DNA from 3 places in the Neisseria mucosa genome. Region 2 is predicted to be linked to each of the others. Evidence: predicted binding sites of a transcription regulator. Region 2 holds the regulator's gene; each other region holds the start of a gene.

Region 1 (7,225 bases), 730 kb from region 2:
CGAGTTGAAGCGAACCGCATAACCGGACACGCGAATGGTCAACTGCGGATATTTCTCCGGATGATGCATCGCATCTTCCAAAGTTTCGCGGTTCAATACGTTGACGTTCAAGTGTTGGCCGCCTTCCACTTCTCCTTCTTCATGGTGGAAATAACCGTCCATCAGACCGGCAAGGTTGCGTTCGCGGGAATGCTCGTCTTTACCCAACGCGCCGGGAATAATAGAGAAGGTGTAGGAAATACCGTCTTTGGCAAACTCAAATGGCAGTTTGGCTACGGAAGTCAACGAAGCGACTGCACCGTTGACATCACGGCCGTGCATCGGGTTTGCACCCGGACCAAACGGAGCGCCTGCGCGGCGGCCGTCCGGAGTATTACCGGTTTTCTTACCGTAAACAACGTTGGAAGTAATGGTCAGTACGGACTGAGTCGGAGTGGCGTTGCGGTAAGTTTTGTGGGTGGCCACTTTTTTCATGAAGCGTTCCACCAAGTCACAGGCGATATCGTCCACGCGGTCGTCGTTGTTACCGAATTGTGGGTATTCGCCTTCGATTTCAAAGTCAACAGCAATGCCGTTTTCGTCACGAATCGGTTTCACTTTGGCGTACCTAATGGCGGACAATGAGTCGGCAGCCACAGACAAACCGGCGATACCGCATGCCATCGTACGTTTCACATCACGGTCATGCAACGCCATTAGCGCAGCTTCGTAGCTGTATTTGTCGTGCATGTAGTGAATGATGTTCAACGCGGTAACGTATTGGGTTGCCAACCAATCCATGAATTTGTCCATGCGCTCAAAGACAGTGTCGTAGTCCAAAACTTCGTCCATAATCGGCTCGGTTTTCGGACCAACTTGCTCTTTAGATTTTTCATCCACGCCGCCGTTGATTGCGTACAGCAGGGTTTTCGCCAAGTTGGCGCGTGCGCCGAAGAACTGCATTTGTTTGCCGACCACCATCGGGCTGACGCAGCAGGCAATGGCGTAGTCGTCGCTGTTGAAGTCAGGGCGCATCAAATCGTCGTTTTCATATTGGATGGACGAAGTATCGATGGATACTTTGGCGCAGAATTCTTTAAAGCCTTGCGGCAGTTGTTCTGACCACAATACAGTGATGTTTGGCTCAGGAGACGGACCCATGTTGTACAGGGTATGCAGCACGCGGAAGTTGGTGCGCGTTACCAAGGTACGGCCATCCAAGCCCATACCGCCGATGGATTCGGTTGCCCAAATCGGGTCGCCGGAGAAGAGTTGGTCGTATTCGGGCGTACGCAGGAAACGGACCATACGCAGTTTCATCACCAAGTGGTCGATAAATTCTTGCGCTTGGGTTTCGGTAATCACACCGTTTTTCAGGTCGCGTTCGATATAAATATCCAAGAACGAAGACACACGGCCGAAGGACATCGCTGCGCCGTTTTGAGATTTAACGGCAGCAAGGTAGGCAAAGTAAGTCCATTGGATGGCTTCTTGTGCATTTTTTGCAGGGCCGGAAATGTCGTAGCCATAAGAAGCCGCCATTTCTTTCATTTGACCCAAGGCTTTGTATTGTTCGTTGATTTCTTCGCGACGGCGGATGACTTCTTCCAAGTCCACACCGTTTTCCAAATCGGCTTGCAGTGAGTTGAACTGGTTGAGTTTGTCTTTCATCAAGAAGTCGATACCGTACAATGCCACGCGGCGGTAGTCGCCGATAATACGGCCGCGGCCATAGGCATCCGGCAGGCCGGTAATCACGCCTGACTTACGGCAGCGGCGGATGTCGGGCGTATAAACGTCAAACACGCCTTGGTTGTGGGTTTTGCGGTATTTGGTGAAAATTTCGCTGACTTCGGGATTCAATTCAACGTTGTACACTTTGCACGCGTCTTGCACCATTTTCAAACCGCCAAACGGCATGATCGAGCGTTTCAGAGGCTCGTCAGTTTGCAGACCGACGATGGTTTCCAAATCTTTGTCGATATAGCCCGGTGCATGGCTGGTAATGCCGGAGACGATTTGCGCGTCGATTTTATACGGCTCGTGTGTACGGTTTTCAACCTTGATGCCTTCCATCACTTCCGCCCACAGTTTGGTTGTGGCCTCGGTTGCAGGTGCTAAGAAAGAAGCATCGCCCTCATATGGCGTGTAGTTTTTTTGAATAAAATCGCGGACATCTACGTTGGTTTCCCAGTTACCACCGACAAAACCTTCCCAAGCGGCAGGACGTTGCTGAACATCATTTGACATATCAAGCTCCTAATTTTATTGAAAATATAGACTGTAAATTTTCTGAAAGGATAACATCAATACCCATTTATTTACAGGGGTTTTTGTGAAATAAAATTACAGATTTGGTTTTTCTTGATTTACGTCAATGAGAATAATTGTTACTTGGCACTACATCTCACTTTCCAAACATTCGTACTTAAAAACAGCGTAAAATACAAAATTCATCCCTGAAGATAGGTGGTCTTCAGGGATAAATTTTATTGCATTGCATATATAAAGGCCGTCTGAAAAATTCAGACGGCCTTTATTCACTTCATCAATTAAGCAAACGGATGGTGCAAAACAATAGTTTCTTCACGGTCAGGACCGGTTGAAACAATGGCCACAGGCGCGCCGCAAACTTCTTCAATACGTTTCAGGTAAGCTTTAGCGTTTTCAGGCAGCTTATCGTATTCTTTCACGCCGAAAGTCGACTCGCTCCAACCCGGCATGGTTTCGTAAATCGGTTTGCAGGTTTCCACCGCGTCAGAGCCGCAAGGCAGAATGTCGGTTTTGCTGCCATCAGGCAATTCATAGCCTACGCAGATATTGATGTTCTCAATACCGTCCATGACATCCAGCTTGGTAATGCACATGCCGGAAATGCCGTTAACTTGAATGGAGCGTTTCAACGCAGCCGCGTCAAACCAACCGCAACGACGCGCACGACCGGTTACGGAGCCGAACTCATGACCGCGCTCAGCCAAGCCTGCACCCACTTCGTCAAACAATTCAGTCGGGAATGGGCCGGAACCCACGCGGGTCGTATAGGCTTTAACAATACCCAAAACGTAATCCAGCATTTGCGGGCCTACGCCTGCACCGGCAGAAGCGGCACCGGCCAAGCAGTTGGACGAAGTTACAAACGGATAAGTACCGTAGTCGATGTCCAGCAACGTACCTTGTGCACCCTCAAACAGCAGGCTTTCGCCTTTGCGGTTTTTCTCGTTCAAAACACGGGAAACATCGGTAATCATCGGCGCAATGCGCGGTGCAACTTTTTCAATCACAGCCATCACGTCTTCAACTTTTACCGGCTCGGCATTGTGCAAGTGTTGCAACTGAACATTGTAATAAGCCAAAACAGCTTCCAGTTTTTCAACCAGTTTTTCAGGGTGCAACAAGTCCACCACGCGAATCGCACGACGGGCAACTTTATCTTCATAGGCTGGGCCGATGCCACGACCGGTTGTACCAATTTTGCTTTTACCGCGGGAAGCTTCGCGTGCTTGGTCAAGCGCAATGTGGTAAGGCAGAATCAATGGGCAGGTCGGCGCAATTTTCAGACGGCCTTCAACGTTTTTCACACCGGCGGCGTTCAATTCGTCGATTTCACCCAGCAATGCTTCAGGAGAAACCACGACACCTGAGCCGATGAAGCAGTCCAAAGTCTCATGCAAAATGCCGCTTGGAATCAGGCGCAAAATGGTTTTTTTGCCGCCGACAACCAAAGTATGGCCGGCATTGTGGCCGCCTTGGAAACGTACAACACCGCTGGTTTCTTCTGCCAGCCAGTCAACAATCTTACCTTTGCCTTCATCACCCCATTGGGCACCGATTACGACAACATTTTTAGCCATAGCCATCTAACCTTATTTCAGATACAAAATTTCAAAATAAAACTCAATCGTTCAAATCGATTACTTTCCAAACGCCGTCCACTTGTTTCAGACGGCCTGTAACCTCTTCCGAACCGTTGTAGCCGATACCGTAATCGATAACGACACATTGTCCTTGTTCGCGCAAAGCATCTACCGCTTCTTGAGCCGCAGGCATGTCTTTGACATCGACCGCCACCACGGACTCCCGTCCGATAGCGGGAAGGCGGCCGATAAAGCTGCGCAAATCAAAACTGAATCCGGCAGCCGGACGCGCACGTCCAAAGTATCCGCCCAATCCGTCATAACGGCCGCCGCGTGCCACTGCATCATGAAGATTTGAACCATAAGCCGCGTAAAGCAAGCCGGTATGGTAATTGTCAACGCGCAATTCCGATAAATCGATATGCACTTTTTGATTTGGGAACGCGTCGCATACGGCCTGCAATTCATCCAGCGCCGCACTGACTGCGGATAATTCCGGTAATTTCTCACGAGCCAAAGTCAGCACTTCGCGACCGCCGTACAGTCGGGGCAACAGTGAAAACGCTTTTGCCCACATGCCGTCGAGTTTCCATTCCTTGACCAACTGGCTGACAGCCTCGGCATCTTTGTCCTGCATCAATGACAGCAGGGTTGCTGATTTCTGCTCATCCAAATGCGCGGCATGTGCTAATGCGCGGAATACGCCGATATGGCCCAATGAAAGCAAGACCTCGCCCATGTCGGCAATCTTCATGCTTTTCAGCATCAAATCAATCAATTCAATATCCGCTTCAATACCTTCCAAGCCGTACATTTCCGCACCCGCCTGCAAAGGCTCGCGCATATTGAGCAATCCGTCAGGTCGCGCATGAAGCACCGAACCGGCATAGCATAAACGGTTGATACCTTGGTTGGCAGAAAGCAAATGGGCATCAATACGCGCTACCTGCGGCGTAATATCCGCTCGGATACCGAGCTGGCGGCCGCTGAGCTGATCGACGACTAAAATGGTTTTCAAAGACAAACCGGCATCGATATGCGTCAATAAGGAATGGCTGTATTCCATCAATGGCGGTTGCACCAATTCATAACCATGCACGCGAAACAAAGCCAACAGCCGCTCACGGGCGCTTTCCAGTTGTCGGGCATTAATCGGTAACACGTCGGCAACGTGTTCAGGAAGCTGCCAAGACTTCATGAGAATCTACCTCTGTTTTTTTGTAAACACAAAGGGCTGCTTAAATTTAAAACCAAATCAGCCTGACGACTGGAATTTTCCTGAATGCATCAACGGCAAATCCGATGCGGCTTCAACAAAACTGATTTTAAATTTAAACAGCCCCTGAGTAACGGCTTCAAACCGTCGAGTTATTAAAATCAGACTTTACCATATTAAAACGAATTTTGCACCCTGTTTGCAGGAAACGTAAAAAAACATTAAAAACAAAGGCCGTCTGAAAACCAAATGCATAGATGCATCATTTTCAGACGGCCTTGTTCATGCCTGAACAACTCGACGCTTAACGCCAGTAACGCCACCAAGGCATATCGTCAGATCGCCATTCGTGTTGCAAGAACGGGCTTTGCGGGAAGTTGGTTTCCAAAACGCGGTGTGTATCGGCAGCCAGTTGCGGCTTGTCCAGTTTTTTGTATGCCAATTCCATCATCGCCAAAGCTTCTTCGACGTAACGGGTATTTTGGTAACGGCTAACGATTTTTTGCGCACGGTTGGCCGCTGCGACATAAGCACCGCGTTTCATGTAATAACGCGCCACAGACATTTCGTTACCGCCCAAAGCGTCCACCAGCTTGGCCATGCGTTCGGTTGCATCGGCAGCGTATTTGCTGTTTGGATAACGTTGCACCAACTCTGCAAACGCCTGATAAGCATCGCGGTTGGCTTTCGGATCGCGGTCGGACCAGTCTTGGGAAGCCAGCTTGTTCAAGAAAGACTGGTCTTCGTTAAACAGGACCAAGCCTTTCAAGTACAGCGCGTAGTCCATATTCGGATGTTGCGGATGATGGCGTTGGAAGCGCGCGATGGCAGCCAAGGCTTTTTCCGGCTCATCGTCTTTATAATAGGCATACGCCGTATCCAACTGGGACTGCTGTGCATAGCGGCCGTTTGGAAAACGGGATTCTAAAATTTCGTATAACTTGACAGCTCGCGTATAATTGTTGCTGTTCAACTCGTCTTGCGCTTCGGCATAAAGCTTTTCCACACTCCAATCTTGAGTAATTTGGGCGTCTTTATCGATTGTGCCTTTATTTGCGCAGGCACTCAGTGCCAAACCTAAAGAAACTACTAAAAGAATTTTTTTCATGCAGAATACTTCCTTTGATAACGAAGCCGATTATAGCGATGATTTAGACTTTCCGTCATCCCCCGAAACAGAAAGTTGTGTTAATTTGACCGTTCCGCTCGAAATGGCGGGCGGAAGGCTGGATGCCGTATTGGCCAAACTCATGCCCGACTACTCGCGCAGCCGCCTGAGTTCGTGGATTAAAGAGGGTGCAGTCATTGTAAACGATAAGCCCGCTCAACCCAAAGATAAAATGATAGGCGGTGAATTGATTGCCGTTACGGTACGTCCGAGCGAAGAAAACCTCGCGTTCACGCCCGAACCGATGGATTTGGACATTATTTATGAAGACGATACCGTCATCGTCATCAACAAACCGGCCGGATTGGTCGTCCACCCTGCTTCAGGCAACTGGAGCGGCACCCTGCTCAACGGCCTGTTGGCGCACTGTCCCGAATTAAGCCAAGTGCCTCGTGCGGGCATCGTACACCGTTTGGACAAAGAAACCAGCGGCCTAATGGTGGTCGCCAAGACCCTGCCGGCGCAAAACTCACTGGTTCAACAGCTTCAAGAGCGCACAGTCAAACGCATTTACCGCGCAATCGCCAACGGCATCGTTCCTTTTGACGGTAAAATCGAAACCCAAATCGGCCGCGATCCGCACAACCGCCTGAAAATGGCAGTCGTCAAATTCGGCGGCAAACCTGCCATCACCCACGTCAAAGTGTTGGAACGTTATCTGGCACATAGCTACATCGAATGCTCGCTCGAAACCGGCCGCACCCACCAAATCCGCGTCCATATGCGCGAAGCCAACCATCCGCTGGCCGCCGACCCTGTTTACGGCAACCTGCGCCACCCGTGCAGCGACGCAGTTAAAGAAGCCGTCAAAGCCCTCGGCGCGCGCCAAGCCCTGCATGCCTACCGCTTGAGCTTTGTCCATCCGAAAACCGGCGAAACTGTTTCCTTTGAAGCGCCTATGCCTGACGATATGTACCACCTGCTTTCCGTCCTGCGTTTGGAAGCCGGTTTGGATTCGTCTTTAAGTAATGAAGAAGAATGGCAGGAGAAATTCGGTACGGACGATGA
Region 2 (7,225 bases):
CATGCTTCGGGTAGGCTTCGCACGTTAAAAAAAATTGAGCAGCAGAAGGTCGGTGGAAGCCCGACGAAATCTGCATGGAGAAAAATGTTGGGTAACGCCCACGCTAGAAAAAAGAGAAATAAGACATGAGCCTGAAAAACCGTCATTTTTTAAAACTTTTGGATTTCACACCCGAAGAAATTACTGCCTATCTCGACCTTGCCGCCGAATTGAAAGCCGCTAAAAAAGCAGGGCGCGAGGTGCAGCGGATGCAGGGAAAAAACATTGCCCTGATTTTTGAGAAAACATCGACCCGCACCCGTTGCGCGTTTGAAGTGGCCGCGCGCGACCAAGGTGCAGGGGTGACCTATCTGGAGCCTTCTGCCAGCCAAATCGGGCATAAGGAAAGCATTAAGGATACGGCGCGTGTTTTGGGGCGGATGTTTGACGGCATCGAATATCGCGGCTTTGGACAGGATGTGGTGGAAGAGCTGGCCAAGTATGCAGGCGTACCTGTGTTCAACGGTTTGACCAACGAGTTTCACCCGACTCAAATGCTCGCCGACGCGCTGACGATGCGCGAGCATAGCGACAAGCCTTTGAACCAAATTGCGTTTGCCTATGTCGGCGATGCGCGTTACAACATGGCCAATTCGTTGCTGGTGTTGGCTGCGAAACTGGGCATGGACGTGCGTATCGGTGCGCCGAAAAGTTTGTGGCCGTCTGAAAACATTATCGAGACGGTGCAGGCTGTTGCCAAAGAGACCGGCGGACGGATTTTGTTGACGGAGAATGTGAAAGAAGCCGTGAAAGGCGTGGATTTTATCCATACCGATGTGTGGGTCAGCATGGGCGAGCCTAAAGAGGCGTGGCAGGAACGTATCGATTTGCTGAAAGATTACCGAGTTACGCCCGAGTTGATGGCGGCGGCTGAAAATCCGCAAGTCAAGTTTATGCATTGCCTGCCTGCTTTCCATAATCGTGAAACCAAGGTCGGCGAATGGATTTATGAGACATTCGGCCTGAATGGTGTGGAAGTAACGGAAGAAGTCTTTGAAAGCGAAGCCAGCATCGTGTTTGATCAGGCAGAAAACCGGATGCACACGATTAAAGCGGTGATGGTAGCGGCATTGGGCGATTGATTTTGCGCTCAACATTGCTTACCGCTTCATTTAATAGAGATTAAATAAAGGCCGTCTGAAAGAAAGATTTTCAGACGGCCTTGTTGTTGGATTGGGGTTTATTGCCAAATCAGGACTTTGGGTTCGGGGGTTACTTGATAGCCTTCTTGACGTAGCAATTCGATTAAGCCTTTTTCGCTGGGTAAATGGGCAATGCCGACGGCAAAGAGGGTACTTTGTTTGGCGGATTGCTTGCGGATTTCAGGCAACCATGCCTGGTTGCGACGGATCAGGAGGTCGTTTTTCAGCCAATCGGACATGGCTTTGGCGTATTTGGCATCAACACGTTTGAGGGTGCGTTGTTCGGTTTCTTCCAAAAGTGGGATCAGTTCTTCAAAGCGGCCGTCTGAATAGGCTTGATGGAGTTTTTTGACATCTTCGGTTTCTTCTTTATTGGTTTTAATACTGGCTTTCAGAAAGTTGAGCATGGTTTCTTCAGGCTGGGCTTTGAAGATCGCGGTAACATCGTTCAAGCTTTCTAATGAACCACGCGGCTTATTGATGCCGACTGCCGCGTTGGTCAGCAACATATCTGCACCGGTTTCTGAGCTATACTCTTGGGGAAATGTACTGCCGGCAAAAATGAATGCCGCCCACGGATGGAGTTTGTCGGCAATTTGGGCGATGGGTCGGCTTTCTTCATTTTGTGAATAGATTTCTTGTAAAAGACGGAAATCTGTTTTGCCAAGCTTGCGGCTGAGCGGTTCGGTACTCATGACTTCTTTGAAGTATTTTTGATACATTTTTTTTGTTTCCGGACTGCTGTCCGGCAATGCGTTAACTTCTGTGGTCAGTTGGTCGGTGGATTGTAATAGTTTGAGGGCATCGGAAGACAAGGTTTGATTGGTTTGCCCCATGTGGATGGTGCCGAGCAGATAGGAATCGGGTTGGCCTTCTTTGCTGATTTTCCAAACATTGCTGGTCAGTTTAGGCTGCTGCCAGTTAAGTTCGGCAGGTTTGTTGTCGGTTGAAGTTGCGGCGGGTTTGCAGGCACCCAAGGCAAGGGCGGTCAATGGAACAAGCAGGCAGGCGAGTAGTTTTTTCATGTTTTTCCTTTTGGTGTGTGCGGTAAGGGCGGTTTAGAAATCGAGCAGGTTTTGAACCGGTTGTTCGCCCGTGTCGGGCTTTTCTGTTTTGCGGTTGCGGATTTTGGTTTTTCTGAGGGCTAGGAGGTGCATGACTTGATGTTTTTGGCTGTCGGTCATCTGGTGCCAGTACAAGCGCTCTTCCCGGCTGCGCAGGCAGCCTTTGCAATAGCCTTTGGCATTGGCTTCGCAAACGCCGATACAGGGGCTGGGAATGGGGAAGAAATCGGGTTGATCCATTGTGTTGCTTTTGATGTGAAAAAGGCCGTCTGAAATATAACACATACTTTCAGACGGCCTAAGTGTTTATACGGTTTGCGAGTATTTGGCTTTGGTTTCTTTATGGCGCAGATGATAATCGAACACCATGGCGATGTTGCGGATCAGGAAACGTCCCTTCGGCGTAACGGTCAGGCCGTGCGGTTTGAGGCGGACCAGGCCGAGGGTTTCCAGTTGTTTCATGTCCTCCAGTTCGACCGCGAAATAACGGCTAAACGGAATGCCGAACACGCTTTCGTAAATCCGATAGTCGAGCGAGAAGCGGCACATCAAATCCTGAATGATGTTGCGGCGCAAAATGTCGTCTTGATTGAGCTGGTAGCCGCGCATGATGGGCAGGTGTCCGGCGTCGAGTGCGGCGTAATAGGCATCGATGTCGCGCTCGTTTTGGGAGTAGGTGCTGCCGATTTTGCCGATAGAGGACACGCCGATTGCTACCAAGTCGCAGTCGGCATAGGTGGAATAACCTTGGAAATTTCGTTGCAGGAAACCTTCTTTGAGGGCGATGGAGAGCTCGTCGTCAGGTTTGGCAAAGTGGTCCATCCCGATGAAGACGTAGCCGCGCTCAGTCAGGGTTTGGACGCAATATTGCAGCATATCGAGTTTTTCTTCGCTGCCGGGAACGACATTGGTGTCGATACGGCGTTGCGGTTTGAAGATATGCGGCAGGTGGGCGTAGTGGTAGAGGGCGAGGCGGTCGGGGTTGAGGGACAAGACCGTGTCGATGGTGGTTTTGATGCTTTCGGTGTTTTGGTGCGGCAGGCCGTAAATCAAATCAACGCTGACAGATTTGAACCCTGCTTCGCGGGCGGCATCGATGACTTCTTTGGTTTCTTCGTAACTTTGGATACGATTGACGGCTGCCTGCACTTTAGGGTCGAAGTCTTGAATGCCGACACTCATGCGGTTGAAGCCGAGTTTGCCCAGTTTGAGGACGGTTTCGCGGCTGACTTTGCGCGGGTCGATTTCGATGGAGTATTCGCCGTTGGGAATCAGCTGGAAGTATTTGCGGATCATGTCGAAGACGCGTTCGAGTTGGTCGTCGCTTAGGAATGTCGGCGTGCCGCCGCCGAAGTGGAGTTGCGCGAGCTGGTGTCTTCCGCCCAAATGCGGTGCCAGCAATTCCATTTCTTTTTCCAGATATTGGATATAGGCATCGGCACGGCTTTTGTCTTTGGTAATGATTTTATTGCAGCCGCAGTAGTAGCAGATGGTATTGCAGAAGGGAATGTGGATGTAGAGTGAAAGGGGTTTGTTGAGCGCGCCCATGTTGCGCAGGTTTAAAGCTTGGATATATTCGGCTTCTTTAAAGCCTTCATGGAAGCGGTCAGCGGTCGGATAGGATGTATAACGTGGACCGCTTGATGGCAAACTGGCAATCAATTCGCGGTCGAATTCCGGTAATTCATTGTTTGCGTTGGTGTTATTTGAGATGGGGATGATTTTCATGGTCGGGGCTTGTAGTATGAAGTAAGGAAATTAGGGAAAATTTTAGTCAAAATTTCGATAGTTTGGTAGAATGCCTCATAATGATATGCCGACTTTGATATGGGTCAATAGTTATTCGGCTTAATCAGGGATTGAGAGAACTAAGCAAATTAAAGGTGCGTTATGGCTACACACAATGCAACACATCAAATGAAAACCTTGTGTTCCACATGTTCTTTACGCGAACTGTGTTTGCCTGTTGGACTAATGCCTAACGAATTTTTACAATTGGATGCGGTGATCCGTCAAAGCCGCCGTCTGAAAAAAGGCGAGTACTTATTTCGTGCCGGCGAGCCGTTTACCTCTTTATTTGCCATCCGTGCAGGCTTCTTTAAGACAACAGTCGCCAGCCAAGACGGACGGGATCAGGTAACCGGCTTTTTTATGTCGGGCGAGCTGATCGGGATGGATGGGATTTGCTCCCATATTCATAGTTGTGATGCTGTGGCTTTGGAAGATAGCGAGGTATGCGAGCTTCCGTTTACACACATTGAAGAACTTGGTCAGGATATTCCCAGTCTGCGCTCTCACTTTTTCCGCTTGATGAGCCGTGAAATTGTCCGAGATCAGGGCGTGATGTTGCTTTTGGGCAATATGCGCGCCGAAGAGCGCTTGGCCGCATTTTTGCTTAACTTGTCTCAGCGTCTCTATTCACGAGGTTTTGCCGCCAACGATTTTATCCTGCGAATGTCGCGTGAGGAAATCGGCAGCTATTTAGGGCTGAAGCTGGAAACGGTCAGCCGCACCTTATCCAAATTCCATCACGAAGGCTTGATTTCGGTTGAACACAAGCACATCAAAATCCTAGATGCGACGACTTTGAAGAAAATGGTTTCCGGTTGTTCGCACGCTATCTGAATCTGAGGCCGTCTGAAATTGTTCAGACGGCCTTTTTAACAAAAGTTAAAGAATAATTGTTAAGTTACGCAGGTGATAGTTAGATGTTAAATTGAAAAATCTTCAACAACCGGCGTGTACAGAATGCAGTCGACTACTTCTCTGGTCAGTTTCGGTGCGAACATCTGTATAAAATCATAGGCATAGCCACGCAGGTAAGTGTCGGTGCGTAAGGCTATCCAAGTGGGCGATGGCTCAAATAAGTGCGCCGCGTCTATCAACTGCAAGTCTTGATCGACAACGGGATCGTAAGCCATTTTGGCCATCAAACCTACGCCTAAGCCTAAGCGTACATACGTCTTCAATACATCCGTATCGGCAGCCGATAAAGCAACATCAGGTTGCTCGATATGCGCTTTATTAAAGGTACGCGCAATGCTGCTGCCAGAGTTGAACGCAAATTCGTAAGTAACCAGCGGAAAAGAAGCTAAATCTTCAAGGCTTAAAGGATTGCGGCAGTCTAAAAGAGGGTGGTCGTGCGGGACAATGACGGCATGGTTCCATTCATAGCAGGGCAGTTTGCCCAACTCGGGGTGATCGTCAATGCGTTCGGTAATAATTGCCAAATCTGCTTCTCCGCTGCTGACCATTTGGGCAATGGCGGAAGGGCTGCCTTGTTTGATGGTCAAATTGACCTTAGGGTAGTTTTTCACAAATTCTGCAACGATTTTAGGCAATGCATAACGCGCCTGGGTGTGCGTCGTGGCAATGGTCAGGGAGCCGCTGTCATGATCGGTAAATTCGCTGCCGATATTTTTAATGTTCTGTACATCGCGCAAAATCCGTTCCGAAATCTCTAACACGGCTTTGCCCGGTTGCGAAACGGAAACCACACGCTTGCCGCTGCGGATAAAAATTTGGATACCCAATTCTTCTTCAAGCAGGCGGATTTGTTTGGAAATGCCGGGCTGGGATGTAAAAAGCGCATCGGCAGCCTCGGAGACATTCAGATTGTGCCGGTAAACTTCAAGGGCGTAACGTAATTGTTGCAGTTTCATGGTGGCAGTATCGGATACGTTGTTATTGTGGATTTTGTGCGACAAACGGTCTGTAATTTAACATATTTTGCCCGGTTTTGCCCTGAGTTTTGAAAATGGTTGTTTTTAATGAAAATATCTTTTAATGATATGAAAACAGGAAATCTGTGAATGAAAGGGGGATGAAGTTTTGTTGTTTTTGTACAACTTTGGGCGGGTGAATTGGCTGATTTTGCCCTAAATTAATGACACAAGATTGATTTTTCGGCATGATTAACTACTAGGAAGCAGGCACTTCATAATTGTTTGAAGGCATCGAGTATTGACAGTTTGCCTTGCGCTTCTTTATAGTGCAACCTGATATATCCGATTTGCCGCTGTTTTGATACTGCGGCCTGTATATTGGTACTTTGCAGCGGTTGCTTTCCTAGTCCGCCGCATAACAATTTGATGAGGGAATAAAATGACCAAACAGCTGAAATTAAGCGCATTGTTCGTTGCCTTGGTTGCCTCTGGCACCGCAATGGCCAGCGAAGCGCATACCAAACACGGTTACACCGTAAGCAGCCAATCTCAAGAAATCGTCCGTAACAACTACGGCGAATGCTGGAAAAACAGCTACTTCGACAAAGCTACCCAAGGCCGTGTTGAATGTGGTGACCGCGAAGCAGTTGCTCCTGTACAACAAGCTCCTGAGTATGTTGATGAAACTGTTTCTCTGTCTACTAAAACTCTGTTCGGCTTCGACAAAGACAACCTGCGCCCTGAAGCTCAAGAAAACCTGGACGCTTTGGCTCAACGCCTGAGCAACGAAAGCGTACAAACCGTACGTGTTGAAGGTCATACTGACTTCATGGGTTCTGAGCAATACAACCAAGCTCTGTCTGAGCGTCGTGCCAACGTAGTTGCTAACTACTTGGTAGGTCATGGCGTTGCTTCTAGCAAAATCTCTGCAGTAGGTCTGGGCGAATCTCAAGCTCGCATGACTGCTACTTGTGAAGCTGAAGTTGCTAAACTGGGCAAAAAAGTTTCTAAAGCTAAGAAACGTGCTGCTCTTATCGCTTGTATCGAACCTGACCGTCGCGTTGATGTTAAAATCCGCAGCGTTGTCACTCGTCAAGTTGCTCCAGGCCAAACTATCGAAGGTCAAGGCGAATTGCCTGCTACTGATGAAGGTTGGATCCCAGCTCCTTACAATGGCGTTCACGGTTACGCTAAACCTTAATCGGTTTGTGAAAAATGCCCTGCAATGTGCAGGGCATTTTTTTATGGTTTATATTTGAAGATTTGGGGAATTCATGATTCAAAATAAAAGGCCGTCTGAAAGATTTATTTTCAG
Region 3 (7,225 bases), 470 kb from region 2:
ACGGCCAAATCGGCGGGGCAGGTTTTGACGTGTTGACACAAGAGCCACCACGCGACGGCAATCCTCTGCTGAAAGCCCGACTGCCCAACCTCATCGTCACGCCACACATCGCATGGGCAAGCCAAGAGGCCGCCAACCGCCTGTTTGACATCCTTTTGGACAACATCAACCGCTTCGTGGCCGGCAATCCGCAAAATCTGGTTTAATCTATGGAAAACCTGTTGATAAGGTTGTGAACAATTTTAAAGGCCGTCTGAAACATTCAGACGGCCTTTATTAATCTTTATTTATTTCATAAAGTTATCTATCAAATACTATAAATTGCTTCATTTTTCATTGTGGATAACCCTATAAAAAGGCCGTCTGAAATACTCAGACGGCCTTTTGTTTGCCCGGGCAAATTAAATATCGTATGTGGTTGAAGCGGTATCGCCGCCTTTACCTGTCCAGTTGGTATGGAAGAATTCGCCACGCGGTTTGTCGGTACGCTCGTAGGTGTGCGCGCCGAAGTAGTCGCGTTGGGCTTGCAACAGGTTGGCCGGCAGGCGCGCGGAAGTGTAGCCGTCAAGGAAGGTAATCGCAGAAGCCATGCAAGGCATCGGAATACCGCACTCGATCGCTTTGGCCACCACTTTGCGCCATGCAGGCAGACAGGTTTCCAATACGCCTTTGAAATAAGGATCGGAACCCAAGAAGACCAAATCAGGATTGGCTTCGTATGCGTCGCGGATGTTGCCCAAGAAGGCGCTGCGGATAATGCAGCCTTCACGCCACAAGAGGGCGGTGTTGCCGTAATTCAATGCCCAATCATTGTTTTCACTGGCTTCGCGGATGAGCATGAAGCCTTGTGCATAAGAAATAATTTTAGATGCCAACAGGGCTTGGCGCAAAGCATCCACCCATGCGGCTTTGTCGCCTTCAATCGGGGTAATGGTTTTGCCAAACAGGCTGTTTGCTTGGACGCGTTGGTCTTTGAACGCAGAAACGCAACGTGCAAACACGGCTTCGGAAATCAGGGTCAACGGGATACCCAAATCGAGGGCGTTGATGCCGGTCCATTTGCCCGTGCCTTTTTGACCGGCGGTATCGAGGATTTTTTCAACCAAAGGTTCGCCGTTTTCATCTTTGTAGCCCAAAATCGCGGCGGTGATTTCAACCAGATAAGAATTCAGTTCGGTTTGGTTCCATTCGCTGAAAATGCGGTGCATTTCATCGTAGCTCAGACCCAAGCCGTCTTTCATGAATTGGTACGCTTCGCAAATCAACTGCATATCGCCGTATTCGATGCCGTTGTGCACCATTTTGACGAAATGGCCCGCGCCGTCGCGGCCGACCCAGTCGCAGCAGGGTTCGCCTTGCGGGGTTTTGGCGGCAATCGCTTGGAAAATTGGTTTGACAGCAGGCCATGCGGCTTCGTCGCCGCCGGGCATAATGGACGGGCCGTGACGCGCGCCTTCTTCGCCGCCGGAAACGCCTGCGCCGATAAAGCGGATGCCTTTTGCCGCCAGCTCGTGTGTGCGGCGGGTGGAATCGGGATAATTGGCATTGCCGCCGTCAATAATAATGTCGCCTTCGTCCAAAAGCGGAACGAGTTGTTCGATAAAATCGTCAACAACAGAACCGGCACGTACCATCATCATGATTTTGCGCGGTTTTTCTAATTTATCAACCAAATCTTGCAGTGAATATGCGCCGATAATATTGGTATTTTTGGCTGCACCGTTTAAAAAATCATCTACTTTGCTGGTCGTACGGTTGTATGCGACAACTTTAAAGCCGTTGTCGTTCATGTTGAGAATCAGGTTTTGCCCCATTACGGCAAGGCCGATTACGCCAATGTCGCCTTTCATTTCGTGAAACTCCGTTATTGATTAATTTTATCAAGCGTAACTCTAGCTGATTTACACGTTTTTAACAATCCTTAACTTTTTAATTTTTTGAAAAGATGCCTTTACGTTTCAGACGGCCTTTGCCTTCGAGAAAACAAACTATAAATAAGATTTTAAATAATAAATAGAAGATGATATTGAGTGTTGCCACAGCTTGTTGATAACTTTGATTAAAACAATTTTTCAAATACTTAGCTGATATTTTTTGATGAGGATAAAGTATGGTCGGCCTTGTTTGCATATGTGGATAAAAATTTTCTGCCGCTTCATTCTGTGGATAAATTTTCGCCTGTGCACAATCTTAGCTTGTTTTATACTTCTCCAATCGGAACTGATTGAGTAGGGAAATAGTCAAATGGTTTTTTATTTCTGAATATTTTCATATTTCCTCTTGTTCAAGTTGGGAAAAGGCCGTCTGAAAATATTTAAATTTATGGAGTGAATATGAAATTTTCCTTTGGTATTAAGTTATTACCTGTTTTGGTCTTGGCCGCTTGTGCGCAACAGCCGGCTCTGAAACCTCAAGTTGCCCTGCCCTCCGTATCTGTGGATAACCATGCGCCGGAACAAGGGACGGGGCTGACCGAGCAGAAATTGATCCGCGCCAAGCATTATATGGCGGCGTCTGCCAATCCGTTGGCGACCGAGGCGGGATACGAGGTTTTGAAACGCGGCGGCAGCGCGATAGATGCGATGATCGCCATGCAGACGACCTTGGGGCTGACCGAGCCGCAGTCTTCCGGTTTGGGCGGCGGCGCGTTTCTGGTGTATTGGGACAATAAGGCGAAAAAACTGACGACGTTTGATGCCCGAGAAACGGCGCCGAAAGCGGCAACGCCGGCGCTTTTTTTGGATGAAAACGGCAAACCGATGGGCTTTATGAAAGCTGTTGTTGGCGGCCGTTCGGTCGGTGTGCCGGGGATTCCGAAGCTGCTGGAAGATGTCCATAAGCATTACGGCAAATTGCCGTGGGCAAGCCTGTTTGACAAACCGATTGCTTTGGCGGAACAAGGCTTTACCGTTTCACCGCGCATGGCGAAATCCATCGAGCAAAATTTGGAGCCTTTGAAACGTTATCCGCAAACCGCCGCGTATTTCCTGCCCGACGGCAAGCCTTTGGCAGCGGGAACGGTGTTGAAAAACCCTGAATTTGCGCGTTCCGTACGCCTGTTGGCGAAAAAAGGCAGTGCGCCGTTTTATCAGGGAATGCAGGCGCAGAATATTGTCCGTGCCGTTACCGGTGCTGTGGATAATCCCGGCAAAATCAGCATGGCGGATTTGAAAAACTACCGCGTTATCGAGCGCGAACCGGTTTGCGCGCCGTATCGTGAATACGAAGTCTGCGGCATGGGCGCGCCAAGTTCGGGCGCGATTGCTTTGGGCGAGATTTTGGGCGTCCTGCAAAATCAGGATATGAAGGCGTTAGGCGCGGAAAATATCCACAGTTGGCGCTGGATAGGCGATGCGTCGCGGATTGCGTTTACCGACCGTGATTATTATGTCGGCGATCCTGCGTTTGTCAACGTCCCGACCCGCGCCCTGATTTCTCAGGCTTATTTGAAACCGCGTGCCGAAGAAATCCGCAAGGCTGACAAGGCATTGGAAACTATTCAGGCAGGTAAGTTTGGCAAGGCATACGCGCAAGGCATGGCAGTAGAGCTGCCGTCCACCAGCCATTTGGTGGTTGTGGATAAAGACGGCAACGTTGTATCGATGACGACTTCGATTGAAAACGCATTCGGTTCGGGGCTGATGGCAAACGGCTATCTGCTCAACAATGAATTGACCGATTTCGCTTTCAACCCTGTCGGTGCGGACGGTAAAATCGTTGCCAACAGCGTGGCGGGCGGCAAACGGCCACGTTCTTCAATGGCACCGACCATCGTGATGAAAGACGGTAAGCCTTATCTGGCGGTCGGTTCGCCGGGCGGCAGCCGTATTATCGGTTTCGTCGCCAAAACGCTGGTGGCGCATATCGATTGGGGCATGGACATTCAGGCGGCAATCTCCCTGCCGAATATGCTCAATCGCGGCAGCCAGTATGAAATCGAGGAAAAAACCGCTGCGGCGGACAAAGCGTCAGCATTGGAAAAACTGGGCTACAAAGTCCAAATCCGCGATTTGAATTCCGGCGTACAAGGCATTGTGATCGGCAAAGACGGTTTGCTCGGCGGTGCCGACCCGCGCCGCGAAGGCAAGGTTATGGGCGATTGATATTGTCGGTTTGACATGAAAAAGGCCGTCTGAACTTGGTTTCAGACGGCCTTTTTAGTTTGGGAAAATATATGGATAAGATGTGTATAAGAATAACGCTAAATTTTAATATTTTTATTTTTCAATAAGATAAAAAGAATGAATATGTGGATAATTAATTGTGGAAAATGACATGATTTAGGCCGTCTGAACCTTTCAGACGGCCTTCTCATTGGACTGCTTTATCTATTTTTTATCAGGCTGCCGGCAGCTCGTGAAAAGCGGTGGGCAATTCTTCGTCATCGGCAAACTCAACCCATTCGTAAGCCGTTTCGTCTGCCAAAACGGCACGCAACAGCGCATTATTGATGGCATGACCTGATTTGTAACCTTCAAATGCGCCGATAATCGGATGGCCGACAATGTACAAATCGCCGATGGCATCCAGGATTTTGTGGCGGACAAATTCATCGGGATAGCGCAAACCTTCCGGATTCAAAACGTCCATGTCGTCAATCACAATAGCGTTGTTCAAATTGCCGCCCAGTCCGAGATTATGAGCGCGCATCATTTCCACTTCGTGCATAAAGCCGAAGGTACGGGCGCGGGCAATTTCATCGATATAGGATTTTCCTGCAAAATCAATCTCAAAAGTGGGCGAGCTGCGGTTGAAAACCGGATGGTCGAATTCGATGGTTAAAGTAACTTTAAAGCCGTCGTAAGGTGTAAAGCGCACCCATTTTCCGGTTTCTTTGATTTCAATAGGTTTGAGGATTTTTAAAAAACGTTTTTGGGCTTTTTGATCGACAACGCCCGCATCTTGCAAAAGATAAATAAACGGCAGGCTCGAGCCGTCCATAATCGGAATTTCGGGTGCGTTCAATTCAATCAAGGCATTGTCGATGCCGTAGGCAGACAGAGCCGACATAATGTGTTCAATCGTACCGATGCGCACGCCCTTATCGGTAACAATGGTTGAAGAGAGGCGGGTATCGTTGATCAAATAAGGATTCAATTGGATGACTTCGCCCATTTCCCCGCTCAAATCAGTACGGCGGAACGAAATACCGCTGTTTTCTTCGGCAGGATGCAAAGTCAGAGCGACCCTTTCGCCCGAATGCAGGCCAACGCCGGTAACGCTTACTGATTTGGCTAAAGTCCGTTGCAGCATATTTGCTTCCTTTTAAAAAGTCTGATGGACAAATGATACGTTAAAAAGGAAAAAACAAGCCATCATTTTTAATAGTATTTGCCAATATGGACGTTTTGCAGGGATGAACTTCACGTTTTGAATTATCCACAAGGGTGTGTGAAATTGAAGTGGGTAATTTGGTTTTTATCCACAGGTAAATAGGTAAACTAAGATTTTATCCTTTTTTATTCCGACATTCAGTTAGGGTTTGCCTCAAAGATAAAAATTGATTATTGGATTGGTTTTAAAGAAAAATATTCTGTTATCCACAAAGGATCGGGACCATCATCAAAATCATCGTTTTAAAAATTTAAATACTATGATTTGAAGAAAAGACTGTGCTATCAGCACAAAAACGGCAAAATACAGAAAAATAGAACTAAATTTATGAAAATCATAAACTTACAAAAAAATTAAGATAAAAAAATGAAATTTATGAAATAAAATACCAAAAAACAGGACTATTTAGACAAATCCGATATTTTCCTACAAGCAAGAATTTCACGTTTTGTTTATTTAAATCAAACATTTTAAAAGTAATTACATGTAATTCTAGAAAGTAATTTTATTTCAGGATACAATGGCCTTACTGAAAAATTTTTCCCATTCCATCTAAAGGAGTAGCAAAATGAGTATTAAAGTAGCGATTAATGGTTTTGGCCGTATCGGTCGTCTGGCATTGCGTCAAATTGAAAAAGCCCAAGGTATCGAAGTCGTTGCTGTTAACGACTTGACTCCTGCCGACATGCTGTTGCACCTCTTCAAATACGACAGTACCCAAGGCCGCTTTGAAGGCTCTGCCGAATTGAAAGACGACGCTATTGTTGTTAACGGCAAAGAAATCAAAGTATTTGCCAATCCTAATCCTGAAGAATTGCCTTGGGGCGAGCTGGGTGTGGACGTCGTCCTCGAATGTACCGGTTTCTTTACCAATAAAACCAAAGCGGAAGCCCATATCCGTGCCGGTGCGCGTAAAGTTGTGATTTCTGCACCTGGCGGCAATGATGTGAAAACCGTTGTATACGGCGTAAACCAAGATATTTTGGACGGCAGCGAAACCGTCATCTCCGCCGCTTCTTGTACGACTAACTGTCTGGCTCCTATGGCTGCGGTATTGCAAAAAGAATTCGGTATTGTCGAAGGCTTGATGACCACCATCCACGCCTATACCGGCGACCAAAACACCCTTGACGCGCCACACCGCAAAGGCGACTTCCGCCGCGCCCGTGCCGCTGCCTTGAATATCGTACCGAACAGCACCGGTGCCGCTAAAGCCATCGGCTTGGTTATCCCTGAATTGAACGGCAAACTTGATGGTTCTGCCCAACGCGTTCCCGTAGCTACCGGCTCTTTGACCGAACTGGTTTCTGTTCTCGAGCGTCCTGTGACCAAAGAAGAAATCAATGCTGCGATGAAAGCTGCCGCCAGCGAGTCTTACGGCTACACTGAAGATCAAATCGTTTCTTCCGACGTCATCGGTATTGAATACGGCTCACTCTTCGATGCGACTCAAACCCGCGTGATGACTGTTGGCGACAAACAATTGGTGAAAACCGTTGCTTGGTACGACAATGAAATGTCTTACACTTGCCAACTGGTTCGTACCTTGGAATTCTTTGCCAGCAAAATCTAAAAAATAACGGGCTGAATCAATTAGTCTGTGGATAACTCAAAGGCCGTCTGAACATTTCAGACGGCCTTTTGTTTGTAGAAAGATTCAATCTGCAATCAAATTGTGGATAGTTTAATCACGGTGGCACATTTGTTTTCTATCCTAAACTGCACTTCATAATCCGCAATATTCATTACATAAATCCGTTCGGGAATATCTTGGTAGGCAGGACGGGGATCTTGGGCAATGCTTTGCTCAATAAGATGTTTTTCTTCTATGGATAAATGTTCCGCAAGCGTACTTTCTGCCCAGACTACACTCAATTCTTCAGGTTTGCCG

The links. The regulator FNR, encoded in region 2, switches genes on or off when oxygen is low (the NO sensors DNR and NnrR bind a similar motif). The targets are predictions, from matches to a motif close to TTGATNNNNATCAA.
Region 1: a site for FNR is predicted at 2,344-2,357, ahead of pflB (formate C-acetyltransferase). Genes of this name have one in related genera too.
Region 3: a site for FNR is predicted at 2,095-2,108, ahead of gnd (decarboxylating NADP(+)-dependent phosphogluconate dehydrogenase). Genes of this name have one in related genera too.

The regions. Positions count from the first base shown of each region.
Region 1 is NZ_CP053939.1:598,834-606,058, reverse strand. It holds gene pflB (formate C-acetyltransferase) at 1-2,229, opposite strand, end outside; gene FOC66_RS02820 (adenylosuccinate synthase) at 2,532-3,830, opposite strand; gene FOC66_RS02815 (ATP phosphoribosyltransferase regulatory subunit) at 3,874-5,031, opposite strand; gene FOC66_RS02810 (outer membrane protein assembly factor BamD) at 5,354-6,157, opposite strand; gene rluD (23S rRNA pseudouridine(1911/1915/1917) synthase RluD) at 6,156-7,225, shown strand, end outside.
Region 2 is NZ_CP053939.1:1,329,723-1,336,947, reverse strand. It holds gene argF (ornithine carbamoyltransferase) at 126-1,121, shown strand; gene FOC66_RS06265 (TraB/GumN family protein) at 1,220-2,206, opposite strand; gene FOC66_RS06260 (DUF1289 domain-containing protein) at 2,240-2,485, opposite strand; gene hemN (oxygen-independent coproporphyrinogen III oxidase) at 2,552-3,973, opposite strand; gene fnr (fumarate/nitrate reduction transcriptional regulator Fnr) at 4,136-4,870, shown strand; gene FOC66_RS06245 (CysB family HTH-type transcriptional regulator) at 4,957-5,907, opposite strand; gene FOC66_RS06240 (OmpA family protein) at 6,350-7,111, shown strand.
Region 3 is NZ_CP053939.1:1,798,538-1,805,762, forward strand. It holds gene FOC66_RS08620 (D-2-hydroxyacid dehydrogenase) at 1-206, shown strand, start outside; gene gnd (decarboxylating NADP(+)-dependent phosphogluconate dehydrogenase) at 402-1,850, opposite strand; gene ggt (gamma-glutamyltransferase) at 2,334-4,103, shown strand; gene lpxC (UDP-3-O-acyl-N-acetylglucosamine deacetylase) at 4,339-5,253, opposite strand; gene gap (type I glyceraldehyde-3-phosphate dehydrogenase) at 5,903-6,907, shown strand; gene tsaA (tRNA (N6-threonylcarbamoyladenosine(37)-N6)-methyltransferase TrmO) at 7,003-7,225, opposite strand, start outside.